DNA from 4 places in the Streptomyces sp. NPDC008317 genome. Region 2 is predicted to be linked to each of the others. Evidence: riboswitches for the same ligand, from Rfam matches in the RefSeq annotation. Region 2 holds a riboswitch; each other region holds the start of a gene.

Region 1 (7,658 bases), on a different contig from region 2:
GGCGCGGACCCACCGTGACCAGGTCCTCGCGGGGACGGCCACCCCCATGGAGGCGGCCAGGTCCTGCGTGGGGCACGCAGCAGGCTGACGGCCTCCGCGGGGGTCGCGACGACGGGGACGGACTCCGGCGGGGGCGGGCGGCGGACGATCAGGACGGGGATGCCCGCCTCACGGGCCGCCGTGAGTTTGGGGGCGGTCGCGGAGCCGCCGCTGTCCTTGGTGACCAGGACGTCGATCCGGTGCTGGCGCAGCAGCGCCCGTTCGGACTCCACTGTGAACGGGCCGCGGGCCAGCAGGACATGGACGTGCGGGGGAAGCGGCGGGTCCGGTGGGTCGACCGAGCGTGCCAGCAGGAACGAGGCGGGCGCCGCGGCGAAGGCCGCGAGGTCGCCGCGCCCCGTGGTCAGGAAGGGGCGGCTCCCGAGGCCCGGCAGCAGGGCCGCCGCGTCCGCGACGGAGTCGGCCCAGTGCCAGCGGTCGCCGGGACCGGCCGCCCAGCCCGGCCGGCGCAGCACGAGCAGCGGCAGGCGTACGGCGCGGGCCGCCTCGGCCGCGTGGGCGCTGATGACGGCGGCGAAGGGATGCGTGGCGTCGACCACCGCGTCCACCCGTTCCTCGCGCAGCCAGCGGGCCAGCCCGTCCGCGCCCCCGAAGCCGCCGATCCTGACCCGGCCGTCCGGCAGCAGGGGCTCCGCGACCCGCCCGGCCAGCGAACTCGTCGTCACCAACCCCGGATCGGCCGCGAGCAGCTCCGCGAGCCGCCGGGCCTCCCCCGTACCGCCGAGGATCAGCACATGCCTCGACTCCGCGCCGGGCGAGGTCACTTGGGGACGCCGCGCCGCAGCAGATAGGTGTCCATGATCCAGCCCTTGCGCGCCCTGGCCCGCGCCCGTACGTCGCTGATCCGTTGCGCGAGGGCGTCGTCCAGCGGTCCGGACAGCAGGATCTCGTCGGGCGTGCCGAGATACGCGCCCCAGTAGATCTCCAGCCCCTGGCCGGTGAAACGTCCGAAGGTCTGGTGGGCGTCCAGCATCACCACCACGTCGTCCACCCCGTCCGGCAGCCCGCCGTCGGCGAGCCTGCGCCCGGTGGTGATCTGCACCGGCCGCCCGACCTGGTTGAGGCCCGTGCGGTGCTTGGCGGCCAGCGACGAGACGCTGCTGACGCCGGGCACGACCGTCCACTCGAACGCGGCCCTCCCCCGGCCGTGCACCTCTTCGAGGATGCCCAACGTGCTGTCGTACAGGGCCGGATCGCCCCAGACGAGGAACGCCCCGCAGCCGTCGTCCGGCAGTTCCCCGGCGATCAGCCGCTCGTAGATGTCGGCGCGGCGCCGTCGCCAGTCGTCAACCGCGTTCGCGTAGCCGGGAGTTGTCCGTTCCCGGTCGCGCTCCGGGTCGCGCGCGACGACCACGCGGTGCGGCCGTACGGCGTGCCGCCGCAGGATCTCCTCGCGCAGCGCGACCAGATCGGCCTTCTCCTCGCCCTTGTCGAGCAGGAAGAACACCTCGGTGCGGCCGATCGCCCGCACGGCCTGGAGGGTGAGCTGGTCCGGGTCGCCCGCCCCGATACCGATGACGAAGATCTGTTTCACGGTCCGGAGTCTCGCACAGCGGTCAGGGGCGTATGTCACAACGTCGCAGGCCCGATTGACGTGCCTGTTCGACAGCCCCTACGCTCAATTACGTGATGGCGTGAGGAAGCTGGTGAAAATCCAGCACGGTCGCGCCACTGTGTAGCCGGTCATCGAGGAGGTGGCCGGTGAGTCAGATACTCCGCCGTCACAACGCCCCATTCGATCGAGGGACGCCGAATCCCTGAAGGAGGCCCACCCGTGAGCTCTGTGTCCGCTCCCACCACCACCGCCACACCGGTTGTCCTGCCGGTCTCGAAGGCCGTGATGTGGCTGGTAGGCACCGCGATCCTGGCTTTCGCCGTCTACTACTTCATCGGTGTCGACCAGGGCGCGGTCAGCGTCTTCGGCAAGGACACCCACATCCACGAGTTCGTCCACGACGCCCGGCACTTCCTCGGTTTCCCCTGCCACTGAGTTCGCGCCGACGGAGCCGACAGAACAGACGGACAATTCGACATGGAAAAGAAACTCATCCTGCGCGGCATAGTCGTCGGCGCCGTCGCAGGGCTGCTCGCATTCCTCTTCGCGCGGATCTTCGCGGAGCCGGACATCAGTAAAGCGATCGACTACGAGAGCGGCAGGGACGACGCGCAGGCCGCGCTCGACAAAGCCGCCGGGCTGCCGATGGAGCACGCGGGGCACGAGCTGTTCAGCCGCACCGTCCAGGCGGACGTGGGCATCGGCGTCGGCATGATCTTCTTCGGCATGGCCATGGGCGCGCTCTTCGCGGTCGCCTACGCGGTCTGCCTGGGACGCGTCGGCAATCTGCGGGCGCGCAATCTCGCGCTGCTGGTCGCGGGCGGCGGATTCCTCGGCATCTACCTGGTGCCGTTCCTCAAGTACCCGGCGAATCCGCCCGCCATCGGGCACGAGGACACCATCAAGGACCGCACCGGGCTCTATCTGGTGATGGTCGTGTGTTCGCTGGCCTTTCTGGTCGGCGCGGCACTGCTCGGCAGAAGGCTCCAGGCCCGGTTCGGGAACTGGAACGCGACCCTGCTCGCCGGTGCCGCCTTCGTCGTCGCGATCGGCGTGGTGATGGCGCTGCTGCCGCAACTGGGCCACCTGGCGTACAACAAGGAGAATTTCGGCAACCACGCGACGGAGACGCCGCTGCCGCTCACCGACGACAAGGGCCGGATCGTCTATCCGGGATTCCCCGCCGATGTGCTGTTCTCCTTCCGCTTCTACTCGGTGGCCGCGCAGCTCCTGCTGTGGACGGTGATCGGGCTGGCCTTCGGCCCCCTGGCCGAGCGGGTGCTCGCCTCGCGCACCGCCCCCGCCGCGCAGACCGGCAGGACGGACCCGGTCAGCGCGTGAACCGATGAACGACGACGCGCCGCCGCCGTCCGAGCCGCCCGCCGAGGCGTCCCGGACGGCGGATCTCGCGGCCCTCGGCCCGTTCTTCGCCGCCGAGGGGCACCGCGCCGGTTCCGATACCGGCGCTCCCTGGCGTTCGATGGCCGAGCTGGCCGACGGCGGACCCGCGCTCGGCCACCGGGTGGCGGGCGTCAGGCGGTATCTCGCGGCGGCAGGCGGCCGGGAGGCGGGGGCCGTGGAACCGCGGGTCGCCGCGTCCGTGGCCCACCTCGGCCTGGTCGCCCGGGTGCTGTCGCCGACGCTGGCCCTCGCGGTCCTGCGCGGCGAGGTCGCGCCGGGCCTGCGGCTCGCCGATCTGCGCTGGCAGCCGGTCCTGGGCGGCCCCTTCCCGCTGTCGCTGCCGCACACGCCTCAGGACACCGGCCAGGACACGGCTCCCGGCGCGCCCGCGGGAGGGGAGGCCCTGGCCGCCGCCCTCGCCCGCCATCTGCTCGACGGGCCGGTGCGCGAACTGGCCGACGCCTTCGCGCCCTTCAAGGTGTCCCCGCACATCCTGTGGGGCAACAGCGCCTCCGCGCTGAACGGCGCCGCCGGGATGCTCGCCGCGGCGCGCCCCGCCGACGCCGGGCGCGTACGGTCGCTGGCCGCCCTGCTGCTGGACCGGCCGCCGCTGCGCGGTACGAGCACGGGGGCGCGTACGGGCGCACCGGGCGCGCCTTTCCGCCGGCGCAGTTGCTGCCTGATCTACCGGGCCGCGCCGGGGGGCGCGGGCGGCCTCTGCGGCGACTGCGTCCTCGCGCCGGTGGTACCGGCACCCCGCTGAGCTTGGGGCAGGCCAGGGTGGGCATCCTTATTGCCAGTACCTTGCAACAAGGACAGAGGTGCGTCTAGCTTGGCTTCGCCCGCTTCGACAAAGGACTGATGAAATGACCACCGCCACGTCTCCGGACGCACCGGCACCACCAGGGTCCCGCTGGCGCCGCATCGCCGGCTCGATGACCCGCGCCGAGTGGACGAGGGTCGGCGGCATGTTCGCCTTCATCCTCGCCCTGCACGTCATCGGCTGGTTCACGCTGGTGGCGATCGTGGCCCCCGAGCACTACAGCCTCGGCACCAAGTCCTTCGGCATCGGCATCGGCGTCACCGCGTACACCCTCGGCATGCGGCACGCGTTCGACGCCGACCACATCGCGGCGATCGACAACACCACCCGCAAGCTGATGGGCGAGGGCAAGCGGCCCCTGTCGGTGGGCTTCTGGTTCTCGCTGGGCCACTCCAGCATCGTCTTCGGCCTGGCCTTCCTGCTCTCGCTCGGCATCAAGGCGCTCGCCAATCCCGTCGAGGACGACAACTCCCAGCTCCACAACGTCACCGGCTGGATCGGCACCACCGTCTCCGGCACCTTCCTGTACGTCATCGCCTTCATCAACCTGGTGATCCTGGCCGGGATCTGGAAGGTCTTCCGGCAGATGCGCGAGGGCCACTTCGACGAGGCGGCGCTGGAGGAGCAGCTCAACAACCGCGGTTTCATGAACCGGTTGCTGGGCCGGGTCATGAAGTCGATCACCAAGCCGTGGCAGATGTACCCGCTGGGCCTGCTCTTCGGCCTCGGCTTCGACACCGCCACCGAGATCGCGCTGCTGGTGCTCGCGGGCTCCGGCGCGGCGTCCGGGCTGCCCTGGTACGCGATCCTCTGCCTGCCGGTGCTCTTCGCCGCGGGCATGTCGCTGCTGGACACCATCGACGGCTCGTTCATGAACTTCGCCTACGAGTGGGCGTTCTCCAAGCCGGTCCGCAAGGTCTACTACAACCTGACCATCACCGGCCTGTCCGTCGCCGTCGCCCTCATCATCGGCACCGTCGAACTCCTCGGCCTGGTCGCGGACAAGGCGGGGTTCCACGGCGCCTTCTGGGACTGGGTCGGCGGGATCGACCTCAACATCGTCGGCTACGTCATCGTGGGCCTGTTCTTCGCCACCTGGGCCGTCGCCTTCGCCGTCTGGCGGTTCGGCAACATCGAGGAGAAGTGGTCGGCGGGCCTGCGCACCGCCGACCAGCAGGCCGACTGACCGACGGCCCGCCCACGGCCCACGACGCGTCCGGGGCGGGCCCTAACCGCCCGCCCCGAGCGGCGGCCGGGTGCCGACGACGACGGTCGCGTACAGCTCGTCCGAGTCGGTGACGTGCGCGCGGAGCCCGGCGGCGGTGAAGAGGCCGACCGCCCGTCGGGCCTGCCGCTCGCTCGACTCGACCAGCAGGGAACCGCCGGGGGCGAGCCAGTCGGTGGCCCGCGCGGCGACACGGCGCATGACGTCGAGGCCGTCGGCGCCTCCGTCGAGCGCCATCAGGGCCTCGTGGTCGCGGGCCTCGGGCGGCAGCAGGCCGACCTCTTCGCTCGGTACGTAGGGGACGTTGGCGGCCAGCAGCCCGACCCGTCCGCGCAGGTCGGCCGGGAGCGGCGCGAAGAGGTCACCCTCGTACACCCGCCCGCCGACGCGGGCCACATTGCGGCGGGCGCAGCGCACCGCGGCCGGGTCGAGGTCGGCGGCGTGCAGTTCGACGCCGCCGCCGAGCGCGGTGGCCAGGGCGACGCCGACGACCCCCGAGCCGCAGCACAGGTCCAGGACGACGGCGCCGGGCGCGGCGAGCCCGGCCGCGACCTGGACGAGGAATTCGGTACGGCGGCGCGGTACGAAGACGCCGGGGTCCACGGCGAACCGCTGTCCGGCGAACTCGGCCCAGCCGAGGACGTGTTCGAGCGGCAGACCGTCCGCGCGGCGCGCGACCATCGCGGTGAGTTCTTCGGGGGTCCCGGCCGCCGCGATGAGCAGCCGCGCCTCGTCCTCGGCGAAGACGCAGCCCGCCGCCCTGAGCGCGGCGACGACGGTGGATTCGGGCGACGGTGCGGTGAAGTCCGACATGTAGAGCCTTTCGGGAAGCCCACGGGCACTCCCCCGGCCTCACCTACGTCGGAGAGACCGCTCGGCCGTACGGCGGGAGCACCCGGCCTGCGATACCGGTGATCGGTCCCACCTCCTCGGCTGATCTCGGCTGATCTCCACTGCTGTGGCGGGTCCTGGCCCGCCGCTGACGGCATCGACCCTACCCCACGGCGCGCCGCGCCCGTCGCCCCGAACCCGCGCCCTCGGACGGCGGCGCGCTGAACCGCAATGTAACGGTTAAGCATCAGCGCTGAATCAGTCCCTTTACCGGCCCACAACCCAATGCAATAGTGCGGTCGTTCCGCCACTGAATCGCTTAAGTACCGCGCTGTGGAGACGGAGATGGTGCACATGAAGGGCAAGGCACTCGCCGGGTCGCTGCTGGCGACCATGGCGCTGCTCGCCGCGGGTTGCGGTGGCGGGGGCTCGACGTCCAAGGGCGGTACCGCCACCGTGCCCGCCGACCCGTCGGCGGTGTCGGGTGACATCAAGGTCCTCACCCAGCGGACCGACCTCGTGCAGGACGGCACGATGAAGAAGTACGCCGCCGAGTTCAGCAAGCTCTACCCGAAGGTGCGGGTGACCTTCGAGGGGCTCACGGACTACGAGGGCGAGGTGAAGATCCGTATGAACACCTCGAACTACGGCGATGTGCTGATGATCCCGGCGGCCATCAAGACCGACGACTACCCGAAGTTCTTCGCCTCGCTGGGCAGCGCCGAGGAGTTGGGAAAGAAGTACAGCTTCACCGGCAAGGCCACGGTCGGCGGCAAGGTCTACGGCATCGCGAACTTCGCGAACGCGGCGGGCTTCGTCTACAACAAGGCCGTCTGGCGGCAGGCCGGGGTCACCGAATGGCCGACCACTCCCGACGCCTTCCTCGCCGACCTCAAGGCCGTCAAGGCCAAGACCTCCGCGACGCCGTACTACACCAACTACAAGGACGGCTGGCCGCTGACCGCCTGGACCTCGGTGCAGGGCGCGGCCACCTGCGACGCCAAGGCGGCCGACGAGCCCGCCACCGACCCGGACCCCTGGCGCGCGGGCACCGACCTGAACGTCGGCGACACGCTGCTCTACACCATCGTGCACGACAAGCTCTCCGAGCAGGACCCGACCACCACCAACTGGGAGAACAGCAAGAATCTGCTGGCCACCGGCAAGATCGCCACCATGTGGCTGGGCTCGTGGTCCATCGTGCAGATGCAGGACGCGGCGAAGAAGGCCGGGCGCGACCCGTCCGAGATCGGCTACATGCCCTTCCCCTCCCAGAAGAACGGCACCTTCTGCACCCCGGTGGCGCCCGACTACCAGGAGGCGGTGAACGTCCACTCCAAGAACAAGGCGGCGGCCCGCGCCTGGATCGACTGGTTCACCGACAAGTCCGGCTACGTGCAGACCAATCAGGCCGTCCCCACGCTCAAGGGCGGACCGCTGCCGTCGGCCCTCAAGCCGTTCCAGGACGCCGGTGTGCGGTTCGTGGAGATGTCGCAGGCGCAGAGCGCCAAGGTCACCAGGATCGACAACCAGTCCGAGATCGGCATGACCGACAAGCCCGAGTACCGCCAGCACCTGATCGACGTGGCGCGCGGCGCCGCGGGGGGTGATCTCCCCGGCATCTTCGCCGGCCTCGCCAAGAAGTGGGCGAACGCGCAGAAGACCGCCGCCCTGTGACGCGCGCCCGGGTCTGGCGGACCGTGACGCCGTGGCTGTACCTGGCGGTGCCGCTCGCTCTGCTGATCACGTTCACCTACCTGCCG
Region 2 (7,658 bases):
TCGCGGGCCGTCGGCGGCGCCGCGCACCGGGGCTCGTCCCTCTACACCCTGGACGCCGCGCTGCTCGCCGAGTTGGCGCCCGACGTGGTCCTCACACAGGACCTCTGCCAGGTCTGCGCCGTCTCCTACGGCGCGGTCACCGACTCCGTACGCGTGCTGGACGGCGAAGGACCGCGCGTGATCAGCCTGGAGCCGAAGACCCTGCCCGACGTACTCGCCTGCGTGCGCCAGGTCGGTGACGTGCTGGGCGTTCCCGAGGCCGCGGCCCGCAGGACGGCGGAGCTGGAGGAGCGGCTGGCGGCGGTACGGGAGCGGGTGGCGGGCCGCCCCCGGCCGCGGGTGGCCGCCATCGAATGGCTGGACCCGCTGTGGCCCGCGGGGCACTGGGTCCCGGAACAGATCCGCTGCGCGGGCGGCGAACCCCTGCTCGCGCGACCGGGCGAGCACACCGCGCCCATGGAGTGGACCGCGCTGCGGGAAGCCGCGCCGGAAGCGGTCGTGCTGCTGCCGTGCGGCTTCCCGCCCGAGCGCACCCTGAAGGAGGCCGGCCTGCTGACCGGCCACCCCTCATGGGCCGACCTGCCCGCCGTGCGCGACGGGCGCGTGTGGGTCCTGGACGGACCCGCCTACTTCAACCGGCCGGGACCCCGCGTCGTGCGCGGCGCCGAAGTCCTGGCCCACGCGCTCCACGGCGTCGAACCGGCGGAACCGGTCACCGCCGCGGAAGCGCGCCCGCTGGCGGGAGCCGGTCAGCTCCCGTACCGCAGGTAGACCGTGTCACCGAGGTGGACGGTCGTGCCGCGCGAGGCGGCGATCGGCGCCGAGCCGTCCAGGCTCGACTTCCACGTCGCCGTACCGGAGTTGACGGTGCCGTTGAGCGCCGTGACCGTGCCCGTGCCGGTGGCGGGCGTGACGGCGGTGACGCAGCCGCCGGGCGTCGCGGACGACGCCGCCGCGTCCAGGACCGTACCGAGCGTCGTGGACGTACCGGTCGCCGCGACCGGCACCGAGCACACCTTCAGCGAACCGCCGCCGTTGTCCACGACGAGCGCGAGCTTGCTGGTGGAGCCGCTGGTGAAGTCGGTGGTGGCGGCCCAGGTGGGCGCGCCGGGAGTGACCGGGGCCGGGGGAGTGGCGGTGAAGCCGCCGCCCGCGACCGCGCGGACCGCGTCGATCGAGGCGTACGCCGACGGGCTCGTGTCGGTGGGCAGGTAGCGGAAGCCGCCGCCCGGACTGAACTGCTGGGCGAGCAGGAAGTCGACCGGCGTCTTGCGCGCCGCGGTGGTGAAGTCCGTGCCCTGCGCGTTGAATCCGCAGGCGTTCAGGCCGGAGACGGCCCAGCCGTTGGAGTCGGTGTTCGCGCCGAACATCGAGGTGAAGGCGCCGGTGGCGTTGACGAGTTTGCCCTTGAGGAAGTTCTTGCCCGCGACGACGGCCGTGTCGGTGTTGGGCACCCCGGCCGAGCACAGCGACGCCAGGGTCGCGCCGGTCATGTCGATGTCGCTCGCGGCGCCGAGCTGTGTCGGATCGCCCGCTGCCTTCGAGAAGTTCCAGCCGCCGTCGGTGTGCTCGTTGGCGCGCACGACCGCCACCGACGCGTCGAGCAGGGCCTGCGGCACGCGCTGCCCGCCCGATTGCGTCTTCGCCCCGGCCAGCGCCAGCAGCCCGAAGACGGTGCCGTTGAAGTTGGCGGGCGGCCCGAAGTAGCCGGGCGAGGCGGGCTGCCAGTACGAGGCGATGTCCGCGATCAGATTGCGGCCGGTGCCGACGCGGGCCGGATCGATGCCCGCCGCGTACGCGTTGAGCGCGCCGCGCTCGTAGTCCGTCACCACCGGCGACGCGGACGGCCACGCGGCGGTGGCCAGCAGATTCCGGTAGACGGTCCTGGCGTTCTTCGTGGTGTCGCCGCCGGGAGAGACGTCGGCCGCCGCGGTGCCCGCGGCGGCGAAGGCGCTGAACGCCCACTCGTTGGACAGACCGCCGCCCGCGTACGAGCCGTCGGCGGCCTGAAGCGACTTCAGATAGGCGACGCCGTTCGCCTTGGACGTGGCGATCTGCGCCGGGGTCGAGGTCGCCCGCGCGGGCGCGGTCGCGGAGAACAGCAGGGCTCCGGCCGCCAGCGGTACGGCGACGGCGAGTGCCCGGCGCCGGGCGGTGCGGGAGGGCACGGTCACAGGAACGGTCATGGGTGGAGGACTCTCCTTGGAAGGGGGCGCCTCGCGCCCCGGCACACGGCTGTCCTCACGACCGGCCCGCGCCGAGGCGGTCGCCGCCCGAACGCGTGGTCAGGCTTCCGCACGTGCTGCGTCTCCGAGCGGGTGATCGGGCTCGGACCACCGCGAAAGGCGGCCCCTACCGTTGCGCGTCAGCTCCGGACTCTCACCGGATTCCCCCAGTCGGCGACCAGCCGAGGCTAGCGCAGCACGCGCGTGACGTAAGGGTCGCGGGGGAGTGGTGAAGGCAACTGCCCGCCACGTTGACGGGGCACACGCCGACGTGGTGCTATGAAACGTATTTCCGATTCAGCAGCCAGGGGAAGCCGGTCCAAGTCCGGCGCTGACCCGCAACCGTAGGCCCTCCGAGAGGCGGGCGAGCCGGATCACCTGCGCTGAGCAGCAAGTCACGATCGCCGTCGAGGACTACGGCACGGACGACAGGACGGCCGCGTCAACCGCCAGGCCGCCTCGCCTCCGCGGCCCGCCCTCCCCGTCGGCCGACCCGGGGGGCCACCCGTGCTTCGTCTTGTCCCGCGCCGCCGTCACAGACGGCCGCGCATCGTCGTCCTGCTCACCGCGGCGGCGCTGACCTTCGGCAGCCTCACGGCCGGACTGGTCTCGGTGGCGACCCCGGCGGGCGCGGACCCGATCGGCGACTGCACACCCACCTCGGGGGCGATCGTCGCGGTGGACTACGGGCACTGGAACGGCCCGGTGCTGCGCGGCTGCGACGCGCACCCCACCACGGGCATGAATCTGCTGCACAACGCCGGATTCACCACCACCGGCACCGTGCACGACGGCCCCGGCTTCATCTGCCGGATCGGCAACGACGGCTTCGACAGCGGCACGCAGTACCCGACGACCGCCGACGAGGCGTGCGTCCTGACCCCGCCCGCGAACGCGTACTGGTCGTTCTGGATCGCGCCCGCGGGACAGGACACCTGGACGTACAGCCCGCTCGGCGCGCTCGGCGACCACCCGCAGGACGGCGAGGTCGAGGCGTGGGTGTTCGGCCCCACCGACATCGGCGGCAGCACCGGCGGTCCCTCGTTCACACCGGACTCCGTCCGCGCCCACGACACCACCACGCCGCCGACCACCCCGCCGACCACGCCCCCGACCGGTCCCGGCGGACAGGCCGACACGGCGGCCGCGGCCACCTGGCTGACGAGGCAACTCACCGACGGCGACCACGTCTTCGACGGCTGGGGCACCGACTTCGGCGCCACCGCGAACACCGCCATCGCACTCGCGGCGGCCGGCGGCCCCGACGCCACGATCCGCGCGATCGACGCCTTTCTGACGGCGCACGCCGACGACTACCTGCTCCCGGACTCCACGGTCACCGTGCCGAGCCCGGCCGCGGCGGCCAACCTGGCGCTGCTCACCGAGATCCTGGGCGGTGACCCCACCTCCTTCGGCGGCCACGACCTGCTCAAGGACCTGACGGACAACGTCTGCGCGGCGGCCGGAAGCCTCGGCAACTGCACCGCGGCCGGTGACTTCCACGGCGCTTTCTCGCCCGGCACCCAGGCCCGCGCCCTGCTCGCGCTGGCCCGCGGCGGCGCCACCGTGCCGCGGCCCGCCGTCGACCGGCTCACCGGGATGCAGTGCGCCGACGGCGGATTCTCCGGCTCGATGCTCTCGCCCGGCGAGCGCTGCACGTCCGATCCCGGTTCGACCGCCGACGCCGTCGTCGCCCTCAAGCACCTGCCCGGTACCGGCGACGTGCTGGACAAGGCGCGGGCGTACCTCACCAAGACGCAGTCCGCCGACGGCGGTTACCTCGCGTACGAGGGGGCGTCCTCCGGCGACACCGGTACGACCTCCTCCGCGGCCCAGGCGCTGACCGTACTGGCGCAGACCGACCGCGCCGCCGCCGCCCGCTCCTGGCTCGCCGCCCGGCAGACCGACGGCGGCGGTTTCGCCTCCGACGGCTCCGGCGGCACCGACCCGGACCTGTACGCCTCGACCGCCGCCGTCCTCGCCGTGACCTCCAGCGACCTCGGCAGCCTCACCTACGGCGACACCCCGACGAGCCCGCCGACGACGCCCCCCACCACCGCGCCGACGACCCCGCCCACGACCGCGCCGACCACCCCGCCCACGACCGGACCGACCACCCCGGCCGCGGCAACCCCCGACCTGGCCAAGGGCGTCGCGTACCTCATCAACCGCGGCAATCTCGTGGACGGCCACTACTACGAGTCCGGCGCGGGCCAGAACACCGGCTTCGCCGACTTCGGCCTGACCGTCGACGGCGTGCTCGCGCTGGCCGCGACCGGCGGCGCCGACGACACCCTCGCAGGGATCACCGACTTCCTCCAGCACGGCAAGGACGGCTCCGGCCGCGGCATCGACGACTGGACGCTGATCGGTACCTCCTACGCGCAGGGCGGCTCGCTCGCCAAGGAGGCCGTCGCGGCCGAGGTCACCGGCAACGACCCGCGCGCCTTCGGCGGCCACGACCTGATCGCCGCGCTCGACGCCACCGTCTGCGCCGCGGCCGACACCTCGGGCGGCTGCGCCGCCAGGAACAACTACGCCTACGCCACCTCGGTGTTCTCCCAGTCCCTCGGCGTCATCGCCCAACTGCGCGCGGGTGACACCGCCAAGGCGGCCGGGCCGGTCGCGTACCTGGAGAGCCTCCAGGACTCCAGCGGCGCCTGGCCGAGCCTGATCCCGGCCGCCGGCGACCAGGACGTGGACAGCACGGCGATGGCGATCATGGCCCTCGACCTGGTGCCCGGCGACGCCGCGGCCAAGGCGGTCGCCAAGGGCGCGGCCTGGATCGCGAGCAAGCAGCTCGGCGACGGCGGCTTCCGGGGCGCGGCCGGTGACTCCGTCAACTCCGCCGCCCTCGCCGTCCAGGGCCTCACCCTGGGCGGCACGGGGTACCGCGCGCAGATCGCCAAGGCGCGCGCGTTCCTGGCCGCGCAGCAGAACGCGGACGGCGGCTTCCGGGTCGCCTCCGACACCGACCAGAAGCAGTCCGACGTACGCGCCTCCACGCAGGCCGTCGGCGGCGCGGTCGGCACGTCCTTCGGCACCCTGCTGCGCGACCTCGCGGACCAGAAGGCGGCGGCCGAAGGGGCCGCGTACCTGGTCAAGCAGCTCGACGGCAGCGACCACCTGGCCAGCACCTACGGCCCCGACTACGGTCTGACCGCCGACCTCGCCCTCGCGCTCGCCTCCACCGGCGGCCAGGACCCGACGCTGACCAAGGTCACCGGCTACCTCGCGGGACACGTCGCGGACTACGCCGACCCGGCGGGCACCTCCGCCTACCCCGGCCCGTACAGCGGCGCCACCGCCAAACTCGCGGTGCTCGCCCAGGTCATGGGCCAGGACCCGCGGCACTTCGGCGGCTTCGACCTGATCGGCACGCTCAGCGGCCACGTCTGCACGGCCGCCGCCGAGGACGGTTCCTGCACCGCCCCCGGCGACTTCGACCAGGCGTACTCGACGGTCTCCCAGTCCCTCGGCGTCCTCGCCCTGGCCCGCGCGGGCCAGACCCCGCCCGCCGCCGCCGTGAACCGGCTGCTCCAACTCCAGTGCGCGGACGGCGGTTTCTCCTCCACGCTGGACGCGCCGGGCGCCGACTGCGCCTCCGACGTGGACACCACCGGCTACGCGCTCCAGGCGCTCGTCCTGGTGCCGGGACACGCGGACGCGGTCACCAAGGCGCGTACGTATCTCGTCAAGGCCCAGCAGTCCAGCGGCGGTTACCAGGGCGCGGCGGGCGTCAGCAGCAACTCCACCGCGCTCGCCGTCCAGGCGCTGCTCGCCACCGACAAGATCCGGCCCCAACAGGCCCGCGACGGGCAGAAGTTCCTGCGCACCACCCAGAACAAGGACGGCGGCTTCCGGATCACCGCCGCGGCGGGCGACTCCGACCTACGGTCCAGCACCCAGGCCGTCCCGGCACTCGCGGGCACCCCGCTGACCACGCTCACCCACGCGCTCGCGCCCATCGCGCCCTCGGGCGGCGGCTCCACCGGCGGATCGTCCGGCTCTTCCGGCTCCGGCGGCTCGTCCGGCTCCGCGGGCGGCACGGACTCCGGCGGCAGCGGCGGCTCGCTGGCCGCCACCGGCACCGGCGTGCTCGCGGCGGCCGGTCTCGCCGCGCTGCTGCTGGCCCTCGGCAGCGCGCTGACCGTACGGCGGCGGCGCACCGCACAACAGGGCGGGAGGCACCAGTGATCCACGGCATTCGGCCGGCCCATGGCATGCGGTCAACGGCCCGGCGGGCGGCGCCTGTCGCAGGCGCGTCCGGCCACCCACGGCGGCCCGGCGCACGATCGGTCCTCGCCCGTACGGTCACCGCGCTCGCGCTGACGCTCGCCGCCGTGTGCGGCGGGCTCACCGTGGGCGCGGCGCCCGCGATGGCGACCGCGCAGCCGATGAGCGCGTGCACGACCACCAAGGGCGTCGTGCTCGCGGTGGACTTCAGCCACTGGGGCGGCCCGCTGCTGCGCTCCTGCGGCACCACGCCCACCACCGGCTACACCCTGCTGAACCAGGGCGGCTGGGCCACCACCGGCACCCAGCACGACGGCCCGGCCTTCATCTGCCGGATCGGCTACGCCGGTTACCAGGGCGGCAAGCAGTATCCGACGTCCAAGGACGCCCCCTGTGTGCTGACACCTCCCGCGACCGCCTACTGGTCGTACTGGCACGCCGACGCGGGGCAGAACACCTGGTCCTACAGCCAGTTGGGCGCGATGAGCTACCACCCCAAGCCCGGCAGTGTGGACCTGTGGATCTTCGGCGCCACCAACGTCGCGGGCACGCAGGGCCGTCCGACGTTCTCACCCGACAGCGTCCGGGCGCACAACACCACGTCCGGCGGCGCCACTTCAGCCCCGCCCAGGCCGACCAAGCCCGCCGGTACGCACACCACCGCGGGCTCGGTGCCCGGGAAGACCTCACGACCGGCCGCCACCACGCCGTCCGCGACCCGTACGACACCGGCCACCACCTCGGCCCGGCCCACCGCGACCCCCACCGGCACCGCGTCCGCGAGCACCGCGCCGGGCACGGGCACGGCCACGGGCGGAACGCCGTCGCCAGGGCAGCCCCGCACGCAGGACGCGGAGCCGACCGCCGCCGCGAGCCATTCGTCCGGCTCGGTCCTGCCCTTCGCCCTGACCGCGGCCGTCGTGGCCGTGATCGCCGGATTCATCGTCGTCAGGACCCGGCGGCGGCGGAACGCGGAGTAGCGCGTTGTCCACCGCCCCGCCTCCGTCCCCGACCGGCGGTCCCGCGCACGCCGCCGCGGTACCGCCGCGCGCCGCCGCCTCCCCGCACACCGGGCGGCGGCTGCCGCGCACCCTGCACCCGGTCGCCTGGTGGATCTGGGGCATCGCCCTGGCCACCGCGGTCAGCCGCACCACCAACCCGCTGCTGCTCGGCCTGGTCCTGGTCGTCCTCGGCTAC
Region 3 (7,658 bases), on a different contig from region 2:
TCGCGGAACACCCAGTTGGTGCCGGTCGCGAGCCCGTGCAGCAGGCCGCGCGAGCGGAACCAGTAGACGTACGCGAAGGCGCCGTAGAAGAACAGGCCCTCGATGCACGCGGCGAAGCAGATCAGGTTGAGCAGGAAGCGGCGGCGGTCGGCCTTGGACTCCAGGCGGTCGATCTTCTCGACCGAGTCCATCCAGCGGAAGCAGAACTGCGCCTTCTCGCGGATCGAGGGGATCTCCTCGACCGCGTCGAAGGCCGCCGCGCGGTCCTCGGGATCGGGCAGGTAGGTGTCGAGCAGCGTCAGATAGAACTGGACGTGCACGGCCTCCTCGAAGAGCTGGCGGGACAGGTACAGCCGCGCCTCGGGGGAGTTGATGTGCTTGTAGAGCGTGAGCACCAGGTTGTTGGAGACGATCGAGTCACCGGTCGCGAAGAACGCGACCAGGCGGCCGATCATGTGCTGCTCGGCGGGGCTGAGCTTGGCGAGGTCGGACACGTCGGAGTGGAGGTCGACCTCCTCCACGGTCCAGGTGTTCTTGATCGCGTCGCGGTAGCGCTCGTAGAAGTCCGGGTAGCGCATCGGACGCAGGGTCAGCTCGAAGCCCGGGTCGAGCAGATTCTTGTCGGTGGACGTCATTACTGGCAGGCCTCGCAGGACTCGGGGTTCTCAAGGGAGCAGGCGATCGCGTCGGCGTCGGCGATCACCGGTACGGGGACGGGGGTGGCGGCCGTCTGCTGCTGGGCGCGGGCCGCGCGGGCGATCCGGGTCGCGGGCCGGGACCGCAGGTAGTACGTCGTCTTCAGGCCCTGCTTCCAGGCGTACGCGTACATCGAGCTGAGCTTGCCGATGGTGGGCGTCTCCAGGAACAGGTTCAGCGACTGGCTCTGGTCGAGGAACGGCGTACGCGCCGCCGCCATGTCGATCAGGCCGCGCTGCGGGATCTCCCACGCCGTGCGGTACAGCTCACGGATCTCGGCCGGAATCCAACTGAAGCCGTTCACCGAGCCGTTGGCCTCGCGCAGCGCCTCGCGGGACTGCGCGTCCCACACGCCGAGCCGCTTGAGGTCGGCGACCAGGTACGAGTTGACCTGGAGGAACTCACCCGACAGCGTCTCGCGCTTGAAGAGGTTGGAGACCTGCGGCTCGATGCACTCGTAGACACCGGCGATGGACGCGATGGTCGCGGTCGGCGCGATGGCCAGCAGCAGCGAATTGCGCATGCCGGTGGCCGCGATCCGGGCGCGCAGCGCCGTCCAGCGCTCCGGCCAGTTCAGCTCGGTCGCGTAGTGGTCGGGGTGCAGCACACCGCGGGCGGTACGGGTCTTGTCCCAGGCGGGCAGCGGGCCCTGCCGCTCGGCGAGGTCGCAGGACGCCTCGTACGCGGCGAGCATGATCCGCTCGGCGATCCGGGTGGACAGCTCGCGCGCCGCGGCCGAGTCGAAGGGCAGCCGCAGCTTGAAGAAGACGTCCTGAAGACCCATCACGCCCAGGCCCACCGGGCGCCACTTGGCGTTGGAGCGGCCCGCCTGCTCGGTCGGGTAGAAGTTGATGTCCACGACCCGGTCGAGGAAGGTCACCGCGGTCCTGACGGTCTCGTCGAGCCGCTCCCAGTCCATCTCGCCGCCCGCGCCGCCCCCCGGGGTGGCGAAGGCGCCCAGGTTCACCGAACCCAGGTTGCAGACCGCGGTCTCGCCGTCGTCGGTGACCTCAAGGATCTCGGTGCACAGATTCGAGGAGTGCACGGTACGGCCGGGCTCCGCCGTCTGGTTGGCCGTACGGTTCGAGGCGTCCTTGAAGGTGATCCAGCCGTTGCCGGTCTGCGCGAGGGTCCGCATCATCCGGCCGTACAGCTCGCGCGCCGGGATCGTGCGCTGCGCCAGGCCCTTGGCCTCGGCCCTGCGGTACGCGGCGTCGAAGTCGTCGCCCCACAGGTCGACCAGCTCCGGCACGTCGGACGGCGAGAACAGCGACCAGTCGGCGTCGGTCTCCACGCGGCGCATGAACTCGTCCGGGATCCAGTGCGCCAGGTTCAGATTGTGGGTGCGGCGCGCGTCCTCACCGGTGTTGTCGCGCAGTTCGAGGAACTCCTCGATGTCGGAGTGCCAGGTCTCCAGGTAGACCGCCGCGGCGCCCTTGCGACGGCCGCCCTGGTTGACCGCGGCCACCGACGCGTCCAGCGTCTTCAGGAACGGCACGATGCCGTTGGAGTGGCCGTTGGTGCCGCGGATCAGCGAACCGCGCGAGCGGATCCGGGAGTAGGACAGGCCGATCCCGCCCGCGTGCTTCGACAGCCGCGCCACCTGGTGGTAGCGGTCGTAGATCGAGTCCAGCTCGTCCAGCGGCGAGTCCAGCAGGTAGCAGGAGGACATCTGCGGGTGCCGGGTGCCGGAGTTGAACAGGGTGGGGGAGCTGGGCAGGTAGTCCAGCGCGCTCATCAGCCGGTAGAGCGAGGCGACTTCCTCGGCGGCGCGCACCGAGTCGTCCTCGGCGAGACCGCAGGCCACGCGGAGCATGAAGTGCTGCGGGGTCTCGATCACCTGACGGGTGATGGGGTGCCGCAGCAGGTAGCGGCTGTGCAGGGTGCGCAGGCCGAAGTAGCCGAAGCGGTCGTCCGCGCCGGCTGCCAGCGCCTCGTCCACCAGCGCGTCGAGCCGGGGCTTGTGCAGGGCCACGAAGGCGGCCGTGCGGTCGGCGATCAGGCCCTCGCGGTGCCCGACCGAGACGGACGCGGAGAACGACACCGCGCCCTGGCCCGCGGCCTCTTCGGCGATGGTCGAGGTCAGCAGCCGGGCGGCCAGCCGCGAGTACGCCGGGTCCTCGGAGATCAGGCCGGCCGCCGCCTCGGTGGCCAGGCTGTGCATCTCGGCCGCGTCGGAGGCGGCGTTACGGCCGCGCAGCGCGGCGGCGGCGACCCGGCCGGGGTCGGTGTCGGTCAGGTCGGCGGTGAGCCGCACCAGCGTACGCAGCAGGTCCGCGCCCGGGCCCTCGTCGGGACCGGCGGGAGGTCCGGGGAGAGGTCCGGAGGGGGGAGCCGAGGGAATCCGGGGGGCGACGGTGCGGAGTTCGGCTGAAGCGGGGTCTGCGGGCGCGATGGTCACGGTGGTGCTCTCTCCCTCGAACGCGGCGACGGCCAGGCGGGAGGAGCGGGTACGCGTGCGGAGGCGCACCCCTGCTCAGGCATGGGCGTGCCGCGACGCGTCCGCCGGCCCAATCCGCGAGGCCCGGACACAACTGCGCCCGTCGCTTGTGGGCGCTACGGGCGCGCTGGCGGCAGGTCCTCGGGCTGTGCGGGCGTACGCCCGCTCACCGTTGCGGGGCAGCGCCGGATTCGCACCGGCTTCCCCTGCTCGACAGCGAAGTTGAGCATACATGTAGTGCCGCGGTTCGCGTGGAAGCCCAGATGTTGTGTCGTGAGGGCGGGTCGCCGAGGTCGGCGCGCAAGCGCCGGAGGGGATTTTATTCCCTCCGGCGCCCTCAGATCCGCGGGGCCGCGACCGCTGTGAGGGCCGGTTCGCGGCCTGGTTCGCGGTCCGGTTCGCGGTCCGCGCGCGCGGCGCGTCTCGCGTGCGCCCGGCGTGTCGCCTCGGCCTCGCGGGCGGCGTCGGCCGCGCGGATCTGGCGGGTGATCCTGGCCTCGGCGCGCAGGCCCAGGACGGGGACGAAGGAGAGGATGAGGAGGAGGGCGGAGAGGGCTGCGATGTCCAGGAGAACGGTCATGGGTCAATCGTGCTCGCGCCGCTTACCCGCGAACAGTGGCAGGACCGCCGTACTACCGCGACATCCTGCCAAGTGGCATCCTCGGGAGCATGCTGAAGAACGTGGCCGCGGTACTGCTCGACGGTGTCCACCCCTTCGAACTCGGGGTGATCTGCGAGGTGTTCGGCCTCGACCGCAGCGAGGACGGGCTGCCCGTGTACGACTTCGCGGTGATCTCCGGCGAGGGCCCGACGCTGCGCACGCACGCCGGGTTCGAGCTGTCGGCCTCCTGCGACATGGACCGGCTGGACGAGGCGGACCTGATCGCCGTACCGGCCGGGGACTCGTACATCGACCGGGACTTCCCGCCGCAGGTGCTCACGGCGCTCAACCGGGCCGTGGAGCGCGGCGCGACGGTGCTCAGCGTGTGCTCGGGCGTCTTCGTGCTGGCCGCCTCCGGCATGCTCGACGACCGGCGCTGCGCCACGCACTGGCGGCACGCGGAACGCCTCGCGAGCCGGTACCCGCAGATCAAGGTCGAGTCGGACGTGCTGTACGTGGACGACGCGGGGGTGATCACCTCGGCCGGTACGGCCTCCGGCATCGACGCCTGCCTGCACCTGGTGCGCAAGGAGCAGGGCAGCGCCGTCGCCAACGGCATCGCCCGCCGCATGGTGGTGCCGCCGCACCGCGAGGGCGGCCAGGCGCAGTACGTGGACCGGCCGCTGCCGCGCGGGCAGAGCGACACCGTGGCCGGGGTGCTGTCCTGGATGGAACGGCACCTGGACCGCGAGGTGACCGTCGAGGAGCTGGCCGCCCGCGCCCACATGTCGCCGCGCACCTTCGCCCGCCGCTTCCAGCAGGAGACCGGCACCACCCCGTACCGCTGGCTGCTGGGTCAACGGGTGCTGCTGGCACGGGAGTTGCTGGAGGCCACCGACCACACCATGGACGCCGTCGCGCTCCGCGCGGGGTTCGGGAACGCGGCGACCATGCGGCATCACTTCGCCCGCTGGACGGGGACCACGCCACAGGGGTACCGGCGCACTTTCGCCTCGCGCTGAGGCGCGGGTCCCCAAGGCGCGGGCCGCACACCACAACGCGGCCTCGCGCCCCGGGACCCGCCCCCTCGCGCTCTACGCCGGTGCGGGAACCGCCTCCTTCGCCGCCTCCTCCGCCTCCACCACGTAGTCGCCCTTCGCCGTCTCGTCCACGCCGTCGGGGGCCTTGAAGGCGCGCAGGACCAGGGTGAGGACGACCGCGACCGCCGCGTTCAGGACGAACGCGGTGAGGCCGATGTAGCCGAGCTCGCCGATGCCGGGGATCTTCGCGGAGTTGCCGCCGAAGTGCGACTGGCTGGCGCTGGTCTGCTCGTACGCCTTCCACGTGCCGTACGCCATGCCCGCCGCCCAGCCGGCCAGCAGCGCCCAGCGGTGGAACCAGCGGGTGAACAGGCCGCCGACGATGGCCGGGACGGTCTGGAGAATCCAGATGCCGCCCAGGAGCTGGAAGTTGATCGCGACCGTCTTGTCCATCGACAGCACGAAGACGAGCGCGCCGACCTTGACCACCAGGGACGCGGCCTTGGAGACCTTGGTCTCCTGCGCGGGGGTGGCGTCCGGTTTGAACAGGTCCTTGTAGATGTTGCGGGTGAACAGGTTGGCCGCCGCGATCGACATGATCGCCGCCGGGACCAGCGCGCCGATGGCGATGGCGGCGAAGGCCACCCCGGCGAACCAGGAGGGGAACATGTCCTCGAAGAGCTGGGGGATGGCCAGTTGGGCGTTGTAGCCCTTGACGCCCTTTCCGACGCCCGCCGCCAGCGCCATGAAGCCGAGCATCGCCAGCAGGCCGAGCATCAGCGAATACAGCGGCAGGATCGTGGTGTTGCGGCGGATGGTGTTGCGGCTCTTGCCGGAGAGCACGGCCGTCACCGAGTGCGGGTACAGGAAGAGCGCCATCGCCGAGCCCATCGCGAGCGTGGCGTACGCCCATTGGGCCTGCGGCGCCGACACCAGTGAGCCGCGCGGCTTGCCGGTGGCGGGATTGGTCACCTTGTAGGCTGCGTCCGCCTTGTCGAAGATGTCGCCGAACCCGCCCAGTTTGTACGGGATGTAGATGATCGCGACCACGATGACGATGTAGATCAGCGCGTCCTTGACGAAGGCGATCAGCGCGGGCGCGCGCAGCCCCGAGGAGTACGTGTACGCGGCCAGCACACCGAAGGCGATCAGCAGCGGCAGGTCCTTGACGAACCAGTTGGTGGAGTCGCCGCCGCCCACGCCCATCACGTCCAGCACGGCCTGGATGCCGACGAGTTGGAGCGCGATGTACGGCATGGTCGCGACGATCCCGGTGAGCGCCATCGCGACCGACAGGCTCTTCGACCCGAACCGGCCGCGGATGAAGTCCGACGAGGTCACGTACCCGTGCTTGTGCGAGACCGACCACAGCCGCGGCAGGAAGAGGAACACCAGCGGGTAGGTGATGATCGTGTACGGGACCGCGAAGAACCCGGCGGCGCCCGCGGAGTAGATCGCGGCGGGCACGGCGACGAAGGTGTACGCGGTGTAGAGGTCGCCGCCGAGCAGGAACCAGGTCACCCAGGTGCCGAAACTCCGGCCGCCCAGGCCCCATTCGTCCAGGTGCAGGGCGTTCTCCGCGCGTCGCCAGCGGGCGGCGAGGAAGCCCATCACCGTGACCAGGAGGAAGAAGAAGACGCAGACGCCGAGCGCCACGCCGTTCACGTCGTTCGTCACTTGGCCGCACCCCCCTTGCGCGCCCGCTCCTCGCGGCGCACCAGGACGTACGCGGTGTACGTCAGCAGCGCCGCCGCCGGCACCCACGCCATCTGGTACCAGTAGAAGAACGGGATGCCGATGAACCTCGGGGTGAGCCGCGAGTACGAGCTGACCCAGAGCAGCGCCACGAAGGGCGCGACCAGGCATATCCCGGCGATCACGCGCGACGCGGTGACCACCGGCCGCCGCGGCGGTGCGGGGTGTTCCTCAAGTGATAGGTCGTCGGGCATACGTGCGGCTCCCGTCCCCTAGAGCTACGAGTGTGACTCGCGGGAATCTAGGGGAGGGGAGTAGCGCACGTCACCATGTGTGCGGCGATCTCACTCGTGAGAAGTCAAACCGGCGGTCTCAGTCGGTGGGGCGGCTCAGTCGTGCCACGAACTTGTAGCGGTCGCCGCGGTAGACCGAGCGCACCCACTCGACCGGTTCGCCGACGGTGTCGATCGAGTGCCGGGAGAGCATCAGCATCGGCAGGCCGACGTCGGTGCCGAGCAGTCCGGCCTCGCGCGGGGTGGCCAGCGAGGTCTCGATGGTCTCCTCCGCCTCGGCCAGCCGCACGTCGTAGACCTCGGCCAACGCCGTGTACAGGGACGTGTACTTGGCGAGGCTGCGGCGCAGCGCGGGGAAGCGCTTGGCCGACAGGTGCGTCGTCTCGATCGCCATCGGCTCGCTGTTGGCCAGCCGCAGCCGCTCGATCCGCAGCACCCGGCCGCCGGCCTTCATGTCGAGCAGCCCGGCGAGCCGGTCGTCGGCGGTGATGTAGCCGATGTCCAGGAGCTGGGACGTGGGTTCGAGACCCTGGGCGCGCATGTCCTCGGTGTACGAGGTCAGTTGGAGCGCCTGGGAGACCTTCGGCTTGGCGACGAAGGTGCCTTTGCCCTGGATGCGTTCGAGCCGGCCCTCGACCACGAGTTCCTGGAGCGCCTGGCGGACCGTGGTGCGCGAGGTGTCGAACTCGGTGGCCAGCGTGCGCTCCGGCGGTACGGGCGTGCCGGGGGGCATGGTCTGGGTGATGTCCAGAAGATGCCGCTTGAGCCGGTAGTACTTGGGCACACGTGCGGTACGGCCCGCGGTGCTCGCGGTCCCCGCCGTACTCTCCGCGCCACTGCCCGCGTCGCTGTCCATGACGTCTACTCCCGACTGCTGTCGTGCTGCCGTCACC
Region 4 (7,658 bases), on a different contig from region 2:
TCGCGGTCGTGATCGGCCTGGTGCTGGGCATCAGCCCCGACCAACTCGGCCTCAGCGGCGGCTCCGACACCGTCTCGGACACGCGCGCGGCCGGCGCCGGTCTGGCGCGGAGCTGTTCGACCGGGCGGGACGCCAACGCGCAGGAGCAGTGCCGGATCGTGGCCGTGGTCAACAGCGTGCAGGCGTACTGGACCGCCGAGTTCAGCCGCCGCGGCGCCGCGTACCGGCCCGCGCCGACGGTGTTCTTCGACGCTCCGGTGAGCACCGACTGCGGTCCGGCCGACCCGCGGACCGGGCCGTTCTACTGCCCGGCGGACCGCAAGGTCTATATCGACTTGAATTTCTTCCAGACGTTGCAGACCCAATTCGGCGCCAAAGGCGGGCCGTTCGCCGAAAGCTATGTCGTCGCGCACGAATACGGCCACCATGTGCAGAATCTGACGGGTGTTCTGAGCGCGGCCCAGGACGGCCGCAGCGGAGCCGACAGCGCGTCCGTACGCGTGGAGTTGCAGGCCGACTGCTATGCCGGGCTGTGGGCGAAGAACGCCACCAGGACCCTCAATCCGGCCACCGGCACCTCGTTGATCACGGCGGTGACGCCCGACGACATCGCGCGCGGTCTCGACGCGGCGGCGGCCGTCGGCGACGACACGATCCAGTCGCGGGCGCAGGGGCGGGTGACGCCGGACGCCTGGACGCACGGGTCCGCGGCGCAGCGTCAGCAGTGGTTCACCACCGGGCTGAGGAACGGGGACCTGGCGGCCTGCAACACCTTCGGCTGAGGACCGGCGGGCGGTGCGGGTCCCCGCGCGCTGTACGGCGCGGGGGTCGCGTACCGCTCGCGGCGGCTCAGGTCTCGCCGGTGTGGACCTGGAAGGCGGCCCTGCGCATCGCCTTGGCCAGGGCGGGGTCCGGGTGCGCGGCGGCGAGCGCCACGAGCACCTGGACGGTCCTGGGGTGGCCGACATTGCGGACCTCTTCGAGCAGCCCGGGCACCGAGCCCTGGACGGCGGTCTCCAGGTGGCTGACGAGCAGGTGGTCCTCGCCGTGGTCGGCGACGGCCGCGGCCGTGTCGATCCACAGCCAGGTGGCCTCCTCGCGGGTCAGCAGGCCGGTCGCGGTGTCCGGGTCGCCGCCGTCCAACTCCGCCAGCCACAGCACCGCGTAGGGGCGCAGCGTCGGCTCCTCGACCACGCCGCGGACGGCCGGCTCTGCGGGGTCGCCGACCACGCGCAGCGCCTCGAAGGCGAGGCCGCGCAGCAGGGCGTCGTCGCCGCGCGCGGTGTCCAGCAACTCGCCGACGGCCAGCGCGACCGGGCGGGCGGCCAGCCAGGCGCGGTACTCGGCGCGGGCCGGACCCGGCGAGAGGCGGGCGCTGGCCCGCAGCATGGTCTCGGCGGACTGCTCCATGTGTCCCGCGGGGCCCTGCGCGGCCACGCAGATCTGCTCCAGCTTGACCCACACCGCCCAGGAACCGATCGCGGTGAGCGTGACCTCGTCGGGGCGCTTGGGGTCGCGGGGACGCAGCGCGCCGACCCGGGCGACGGCGTCCAGCGTCCAGTCGAGCAGCGCGGGCAGCGGATCGGGGGCGTCGCCCGCGCCGTCGGCGGGCGGTTCGTGCCGCTCGGCGCGCAGCTCCGCGACGCGCTGCCGCAGCAGGTCGAGCAGGGTGTCGATCGGCACCGGCTCGTTGGACAGGTGCAGGAAGGACAGCAACTGCGGTGCGGCCTCGATGACTTCGGCGACCAGCGCCGGATCGGGGCCGGCCTGCGGGCCCGGCAGGAAGGGGTGGGCCAGCGACCAGGCGTCGAAGAGCGCGACCCAGCCGCGCAGCACGGCGGTGTCGTCGGTGTCCCAGGCCCGCAGCCGCCAGCCGGGCCGTGCGGTGCCGCCGTGCAGTTCGATCAGCCCCGACAGCCGCGCCCGGTCCCATGCGGTACGGATCTGGGGCCGGGTCAGGTCGAGCGCCGCTGCGGCCTGCGCGGCGGCGTCGTCGGGCAGTATGCCGGTCGGTCCCGCGGTGCCGGGGCCGGTGCCGGCCCAGCGCGCGAGCCGTGCGGCGTCGGCCAGTTCGGCGCGGGCCAGCCGGGCGAGCTGCGGCAGCGGCGGCGTGCCCTCGGGCGGCCGCGGGGGTCTGGACCGGCGCGTCGTTGCGGTCCGGCGGGCGGCGGTGAGCGGCCGTCGGGGGACAAGGCGGAGCGGAGTGTCTCGCGGGCTACGGGACGTCACTGGAGAAGTCTCTCCGGTGAGCGCCCATAATCCCAAACGGAACCCGGCCCGATGATCTACAAGGGTGCCCCGGGGGCGCTCTTCCGGGCCCCTTCGGGCGCGCGTTATCGCAGCTCAGCGGGGGTTTCCGGGGCGGCTCTCACCCTGATGGGGCGGTCTTGACACCGGTCACATCAGTGGTGTGAGGAATCGCCGCAACGTCTCCTCGTAGTCCGCCGGGTTGACGTTCCACATCGCCGCGTGCGGCGCGTCGGGCACGGTGTGGAGGGTCACCAAGTCGGCTCGGAGGGCCGCGAGTTCGCGGGAGGCGGCCCACGGGGCGAGGGTGTCGCCCGGTCCGTGCACGAGCAGGGTGGGAACGGTCAGCCGCGCCGGGTCCGCCGCGGCGGCGACCGGCTCGGGGAGCAGGCCGGTACGGCCCTCGGCGGCGCGGACGGCGAGCGGCATCAGCGCGTCGGGGACGCCGTTGGACTCGGCGGCGGCGCGGACGGTGGCCTCCCAGTCGAGCACCGGCGAGTCCAGCACCAGGCCGCTGACCCGGTCGCGTACCGGGGACCCGGCCAGCGCGTGCAGGGCCATCGTGGCGCCGGTGGACCAGCCGAAGAGCACCAGCCGCTGGGCGCCGTACTCGACCGCGTACCGCATCGCCGTGTCGAGGTCGCGCCATTCGGTCGCGCCGAGGTGGCCGATGCCGTCGGGGGACGCGGGGGCGCCGGGGTCGTTGCGGTAGGCGAGCAGGAGCTGCGGGAGGCCGTGGGCGTGCAGGGCGGTCGCCACGTTCAGCGGGTGCTCGCGGGTGGCGCCGAGGCCGTGCACCGCGATCACCCAGGTGTCGCGGGCGCCGGGCACGAACCAGGCGGGCAGCGGGCCGAGTTCGCCGCGCAGCAGGACCTCGGTGTGGTCCAGGCCGAGGGCGCTGCCGGGGTCGCCCGCGCACGCCTGCGGGGTCAGCCGGACCCGGGCGCCGGGGGTGAGGGCGCCGTGCTGGACGCTCAGCAGCCGCCGGGTCACCGAGTACGGGGTCAGGTCGAGCACGTCGCCGACGGCGGCGTGCAGATCGTCGCCGGTCAGGCCCCAGACGCCGGGGCGGGCCGAGGACAGGGTGCGGGTGAGCACCACCTGGTCCGCGGTCACGCTGTGCAGCGTCACGTCGCCCTCGGGCACCGGGCCTCTCAGCGACGGCCTCAGGGCGAAGCGGGATCCGTACCGGCCGGCCGCCAGCGCGGCCGTTCCGGCACCCAGCACGGTGGTGGCTGCCATGGCCACCGCGGTTCGGGTACGCATCTCTTCCAGTGTGAACGCGTCGGCCGAAAGCGGCCAGGCGACGGCGGCGGCCGGGTGACGTAGGGGCGAGTGGCGTACGGGGGGCGGACGGCGGGTGCGGGGCGGCCGGGCGCGGCGGGCGCGGGGAGAAGCGTGTGTGGAGAAGCGTGTGTGGAGACGGTGGAGAAGCGGCGGCCCGAGTCGTCTAGTCGGCGGGCTCCGGCGCGCCCTGCCCGTAGCCGCGCAGCTTTTCCGCGACTTTGGCCAGCTCGCGGCCGGGGAGCGTACGGGGCTCGTGGCCGTTGGCCGATCCGGCCAGCAGCCAGACGCGGCACATCCACTCCAGCTGGGCGGTGTTGTCGTACGCCTTGTCGAGGGTGTCGGCGTACACGAGGGTGCCGTGGTTGCGCATCAGGCAGCCGGTGCGGTCGCGGAGCGCCTTGAGGACGGCGGTGGCCAGCCTCTCACTGCCGTAGGTGGCGTAGTCCGCGACCCTGACCTGGCCGCCGAGGGCCGCCGCCATGTAGTGGATGACGGGCAGCTTGTCGACGAGGGTGGAGACGGCGGTGGCGTGCGCGGCGTGGGTGTGCACGATCGCGCGGGCGTCGGTGGCGCGGTAGACGGCCAGGTGCATGGGCAGTTCGCTGGTCGGCCGCAGCTCCCCCATGAGGCGGCGGCCCGTGAGATCCACCACTACGGCGTCCGCCGGGCCGAGCCGGTCGTAGGGGACGCCGGTCGGGGTGACCAGCACGAGATCGCCGACGCGGGCCGAGACATTGCCCGAGGTGCCGACCACCAGCCCGTCGGCGACCGTGCGCCGGGCGGTGTCCACCACGTCCGACCAAGCCTTCTCCAAGGAGTCCTGCACACGGGCATTATCACCGCCCGGCCCCCGGCGGGCGCGGATCGCCTCCCCGAGGGGTCCGATCGGCCGGATCGGCTTGATACTGACTGAGGCCGCCCGACCGCTCCGGCACCACAAAGCCGCCGTCAGTTCATCTTCCGTTCATCCGCTCTCCGTACGGTCGCCTCGCCACTGTCCGATCAAACGAATGCCTGGGTACATGGAACACATCACGCTCCTGATCGGAATCGTGATCGTCACCGCACTCGTGTTCGACTTCACGAACGGTTTCCACGACACCGCCAACGCGATGGCCACCACCATCTCGACCGGCGCACTCAAGCCAAAGACGGCGGTGGCCATGTCCGCCGTGCTCAACCTCGTCGGCGCCTTCCTCTCGGTGGAGGTCGCCAAGACCATCTCCGGCGGCATCATCGACGAGTCCTCCGGCATCAGACCGGAAGTGATCTTCGCCGGGCTCGTCGGCGCGATCGTCTGGAATCTGCTCACCTGGCTGGCCGGACTCCCGTCCAGTTCCTCGCACGCCCTGTTCGGCGGCCTCATCGGCGCCACCCTCGTCTCGGTCGGCACCCACGGTGTGCACGGCGAGGCGGTCGTCATGAAGGTGCTCATCCCGGCCGTCGCCGCGCCGATCGTGGCCGGTCTCGCCGCCACGCTCGCCACCCGGCTCACCTACCGGATCGGCCGCCACGCCGACCCCGAGGCCACCTCCAAGGGCTACCGGGCGGGCCAGATCGCCTCCGCGGGCCTGGTCTCGCTCGCGCACGGCACGAACGACGCGCAGAAGACGATGGGCGTCATCACGCTGGCGCTGATCACCGGCGGCGTCGTCGCCCCGCACGCCGACCCGCCGCTGTGGGTCATCGTCTCGGCGGGCAGCGCCATCGCGCTCGGTACGTACATCGGCGGCTGGCGGATCATCCGCACGATGGGCAAGGGCATCACCGACATCCAGCCGCAGCAGGGCTTCGCCGCCCAGACCGGCGCCGCGGCCACCATCCTCGCCTCCTCGCACCTCGGCTTCGCGCTGTCCACCACGCAGGTCTGCTCCGGCTCCGTGATGGGCGCGGGCCTCGGCCGCAAGGGCGCGGTGGTCCGCTGGAGCACCGCGGGCCGCATGGTCGCCGCGTGGGGGCTCACGCTGCCCGCCGCCGGCCTGGTCGCGGCCGGCGCCGCGCTGCTGGCCGACGAGGGCACCTGGGGCGTCACCGCCGTGGCGGTCCTCGGCCTGGCCGTGTGCGCGGTCATCCGTACGGCGTCGCGCCGCAAGCCGGTCACGCACGCCAACGTCAACGACCTGGACGGCGACCCGGCCGCCGGTCCGGACGCGGCGGTCGAGCCGCAGGGCGCGGTCACCGCGGCCATCGCGGCCGTCATCCCGCCGCCCGCCGGGACCGTCGCGCCCGGCGCCCCCTCCGACACCGTTCCCGGCGCACCCGCCACGGCCTGACCTGCCCCTCCCCCGCGCCTCCCCGCTCTACCTCAAGGACCCAGGGACCCCCTCATGAGCATCGACTGGCACGCGCTCGGCACGGTCTTCGGCGTCACCCTCGTGGCGACCGTGGGCCTGGTCGGCCTGTTCACCCTCGGCATCGTCGGCCTCACCAAGCACGGCTCCGCTCCGGCGTCCGACTCCGGCTCCGGCTCCGGCTCCCCCGCCGCAGCCGGGTCCGGCTCCGTTTCGCACGGGGGCGCCCTGCTCGCCCGGACCGGCGGCTACGCCTGCTTCGCCGTGTGCGCCGCGGCGGTCTCGTACGGCATCTATCTGATCGTGGCCTGAACTCACGGGTTTCGGCGGCGGATGTGGACCTCGCCACACTCCGTCTTCCCAGGTCAACGGTGAGTTGACCTGCCTGCGCGCACGTGGTGGACTGCGGAGGCCATGCGGCGGCAGGAGAGGAAGTCCGGTGCGAATCCGGCGCGGTCCCGCCACTGTCACCGGGGAGTGCACTCCCAACCCGTACGTCACGGCCGGAAATCCGGTTGGAAGGCCGGGAGTGCGTAGATCCGGGAGCCAGGAGACTCTCACCGCCGGTCACGTCGAACCAGGGCGCGGACCCTGAGTGAGGACCTCTGCCATGCCCGGCTGCGCTCGACTCGTCACGGACCACCGCACGCAGGTGCGCACAAGTACGCCACCCTGTCCGGCACTTCACCTGGACGGCGTGGACGCGGGCTGAACCGGTGCGTGCCGATCGCGTGTTCGCGTACGGCGCCGCACTCGGCTTTCTCGGCGATCTCGTCGCGGGCGACCCGCGTCGCGGCCATCCGGTCGCGGTGTTCGGGCGCGCGGCGGGCGCGTTGGAGCGCCGGATGTGGCGTGACGACCGGGGCAGTGGGGCGGTGTACGCCGTGCTGTGCGCCGGGGGCGCGGTGGGTGCCGCCGCGCTGGCCGACCGGGCCGTACGGTCCTCCGTCGCGCTCCGCGTCGCGCTGACCGCCGCCGCCACCTGGTCGGTGCTGGGCGGGACGTCACTGGCCCGTGAGGCGCGGGCCGTCGCCGCCGCGCTCGACGCCGGGGACATCGAGGCGGCGCGCGCCCGGCTGCCGCACCTGTGCGGACGCGACCCGCATTCCCTGGACGCGGCGGGGATCGCGCGCGCCGTGGTCGAGTCGGTCGCGGAGAACACCTCGGACGCGGTCGTCGGGGCCCTGGTGTGGGGCGCGTGGGGCGGGGTGCCGGGGCTGGTCGGCTTCCGCGCCGTCAACACGCTCGACGCGATGGTCGGTCACCGGTCGCCGCGCCACCTGCGGTTCGGCTGGGCCGCCGCGCGGCTGGACGACGTCGTCGGCTACCCCGGCGCCCGCCTCACCGCCGCGCTCGCCGTCCTCGCCGGGCCCTCGCCGCGTACCGCCCTGCGCGTCTGGCGCCGGGACGCCGCCGCGCACCCCAGCCCCAACGCGGGACCCGTGGAAGCCGCCTTCGCCGGCGCCCTGCGCCTGCGTCTCGGCGGCACCCTCTCCTACGCCGGCCGCACCGAACACCGCGCCGTCCTGGGCGCCGAACACCCGGCCCCGGCCCCGGCCGACATCGCGAGGGCCGTCCGGCTGTCGCGGCGGGTCTCGGCCGCCGCGGCGGCGCTCTCCGTCCTGACGGCGGCGATACGGGGCGGCTCGGCGCCGGGCCACGGCCGGCCGGGGGAACGGCCCTTCGGGGGACGTGCCGTCGGCGTGGGGGTACGTCCGCCGCGGCGGCGGGACGCACGAGGGTGGAGTCCGACGGTGTCGCGCCGGGCGCGGTCCCTCTCCGGCGCCGGGGGGACCTCGTGACGGCCCTCGGGGGCGGCCTGTTGGTCGCCGG

The links. A riboswitch is a leader RNA that binds a small molecule or an ion and turns the genes downstream of it on or off. The one in region 2 is predicted to bind cobalamin.
Region 1: another riboswitch for cobalamin. It lies ahead of ACFY9V_RS18450 (CbtB-domain containing protein); the one in region 2 lies ahead of ACFY9V_RS25610 (prenyltransferase/squalene oxidase repeat-containing protein).
Region 3: another riboswitch for cobalamin. It lies ahead of ACFY9V_RS15775 (ribonucleoside-diphosphate reductase subunit alpha); the one in region 2 lies ahead of ACFY9V_RS25610 (prenyltransferase/squalene oxidase repeat-containing protein).
Region 4: another riboswitch for cobalamin. It lies ahead of ACFY9V_RS05385 (cobalamin biosynthesis protein); the one in region 2 lies ahead of ACFY9V_RS25610 (prenyltransferase/squalene oxidase repeat-containing protein).

Annotation. Positions count from the first base shown of each region.
Region 1 is NZ_JBIBFQ010000005.1:294,696-302,353, forward strand. Features, by position in the region: gene ACFY9V_RS18435 (MerR family transcriptional regulator) at 1-88, shown strand, start outside; gene ACFY9V_RS18440 (cobalt-precorrin-6A reductase) at 1-824, opposite strand, end outside; gene cobF (precorrin-6A synthase (deacetylating)) at 821-1,594, opposite strand; cobalamin riboswitch at 1,650-1,798, shown strand; gene ACFY9V_RS18450 (CbtB-domain containing protein) at 1,901-2,050, shown strand; gene ACFY9V_RS18455 (CbtA family protein) at 2,093-2,956, shown strand; gene ACFY9V_RS18460 ((2Fe-2S)-binding protein) at 2,961-3,779, shown strand; gene ACFY9V_RS18465 (HoxN/HupN/NixA family nickel/cobalt transporter) at 3,883-5,025, shown strand; gene ACFY9V_RS18470 (putative protein N(5)-glutamine methyltransferase) at 5,068-5,877, opposite strand; gene ACFY9V_RS18475 (extracellular solute-binding protein) at 6,241-7,572, shown strand; gene ACFY9V_RS18480 (ABC transporter permease subunit) at 7,539-7,658, shown strand, end outside.
Region 2 is NZ_JBIBFQ010000008.1:210,452-218,109, forward strand. Features, by position in the region: gene ACFY9V_RS25600 (ABC transporter substrate-binding protein) at 1-771, shown strand, start outside; gene ACFY9V_RS25605 (hypothetical protein) at 750-2,186, opposite strand; cobalamin riboswitch at 2,296-2,442, opposite strand; cobalamin riboswitch at 2,493-2,626, shown strand; gene ACFY9V_RS25610 (prenyltransferase/squalene oxidase repeat-containing protein) at 2,733-6,422, shown strand; gene ACFY9V_RS25615 (hypothetical protein) at 6,449-7,441, shown strand; gene ACFY9V_RS25620 (CbiQ family ECF transporter T component) at 7,542-7,658, shown strand, end outside.
Region 3 is NZ_JBIBFQ010000004.1:557,096-564,753, reverse strand. Features, by position in the region: gene ACFY9V_RS15780 (ribonucleotide-diphosphate reductase subunit beta) at 1-635, opposite strand, end outside; gene ACFY9V_RS15775 (ribonucleoside-diphosphate reductase subunit alpha) at 635-3,040, opposite strand; cobalamin riboswitch at 3,251-3,396, opposite strand; gene ACFY9V_RS15770 (hypothetical protein) at 3,474-3,716, opposite strand; gene ACFY9V_RS15765 (helix-turn-helix domain-containing protein) at 3,806-4,759, shown strand; gene mctP (monocarboxylate uptake permease MctP) at 4,832-6,454, opposite strand; gene ACFY9V_RS15755 (DUF3311 domain-containing protein) at 6,451-6,726, opposite strand; gene ACFY9V_RS15750 (GntR family transcriptional regulator) at 6,845-7,621, opposite strand.
Region 4 is NZ_JBIBFQ010000002.1:50,667-58,324, forward strand. Features, by position in the region: gene ACFY9V_RS05355 (neutral zinc metallopeptidase) at 1-782, shown strand, start outside; gene ACFY9V_RS05360 (hypothetical protein) at 850-2,229, opposite strand; gene ACFY9V_RS05365 (prolyl oligopeptidase family serine peptidase) at 2,398-3,513, opposite strand; gene ACFY9V_RS05370 (class II aldolase/adducin family protein) at 3,698-4,360, opposite strand; gene ACFY9V_RS05375 (inorganic phosphate transporter) at 4,557-5,807, shown strand; gene ACFY9V_RS05380 (hypothetical protein) at 5,862-6,137, shown strand; cobalamin riboswitch at 6,253-6,382, shown strand; gene ACFY9V_RS05385 (cobalamin biosynthesis protein) at 6,542-7,627, shown strand; gene ACFY9V_RS05390 (cobyric acid synthase) at 7,624-7,658, shown strand, end outside.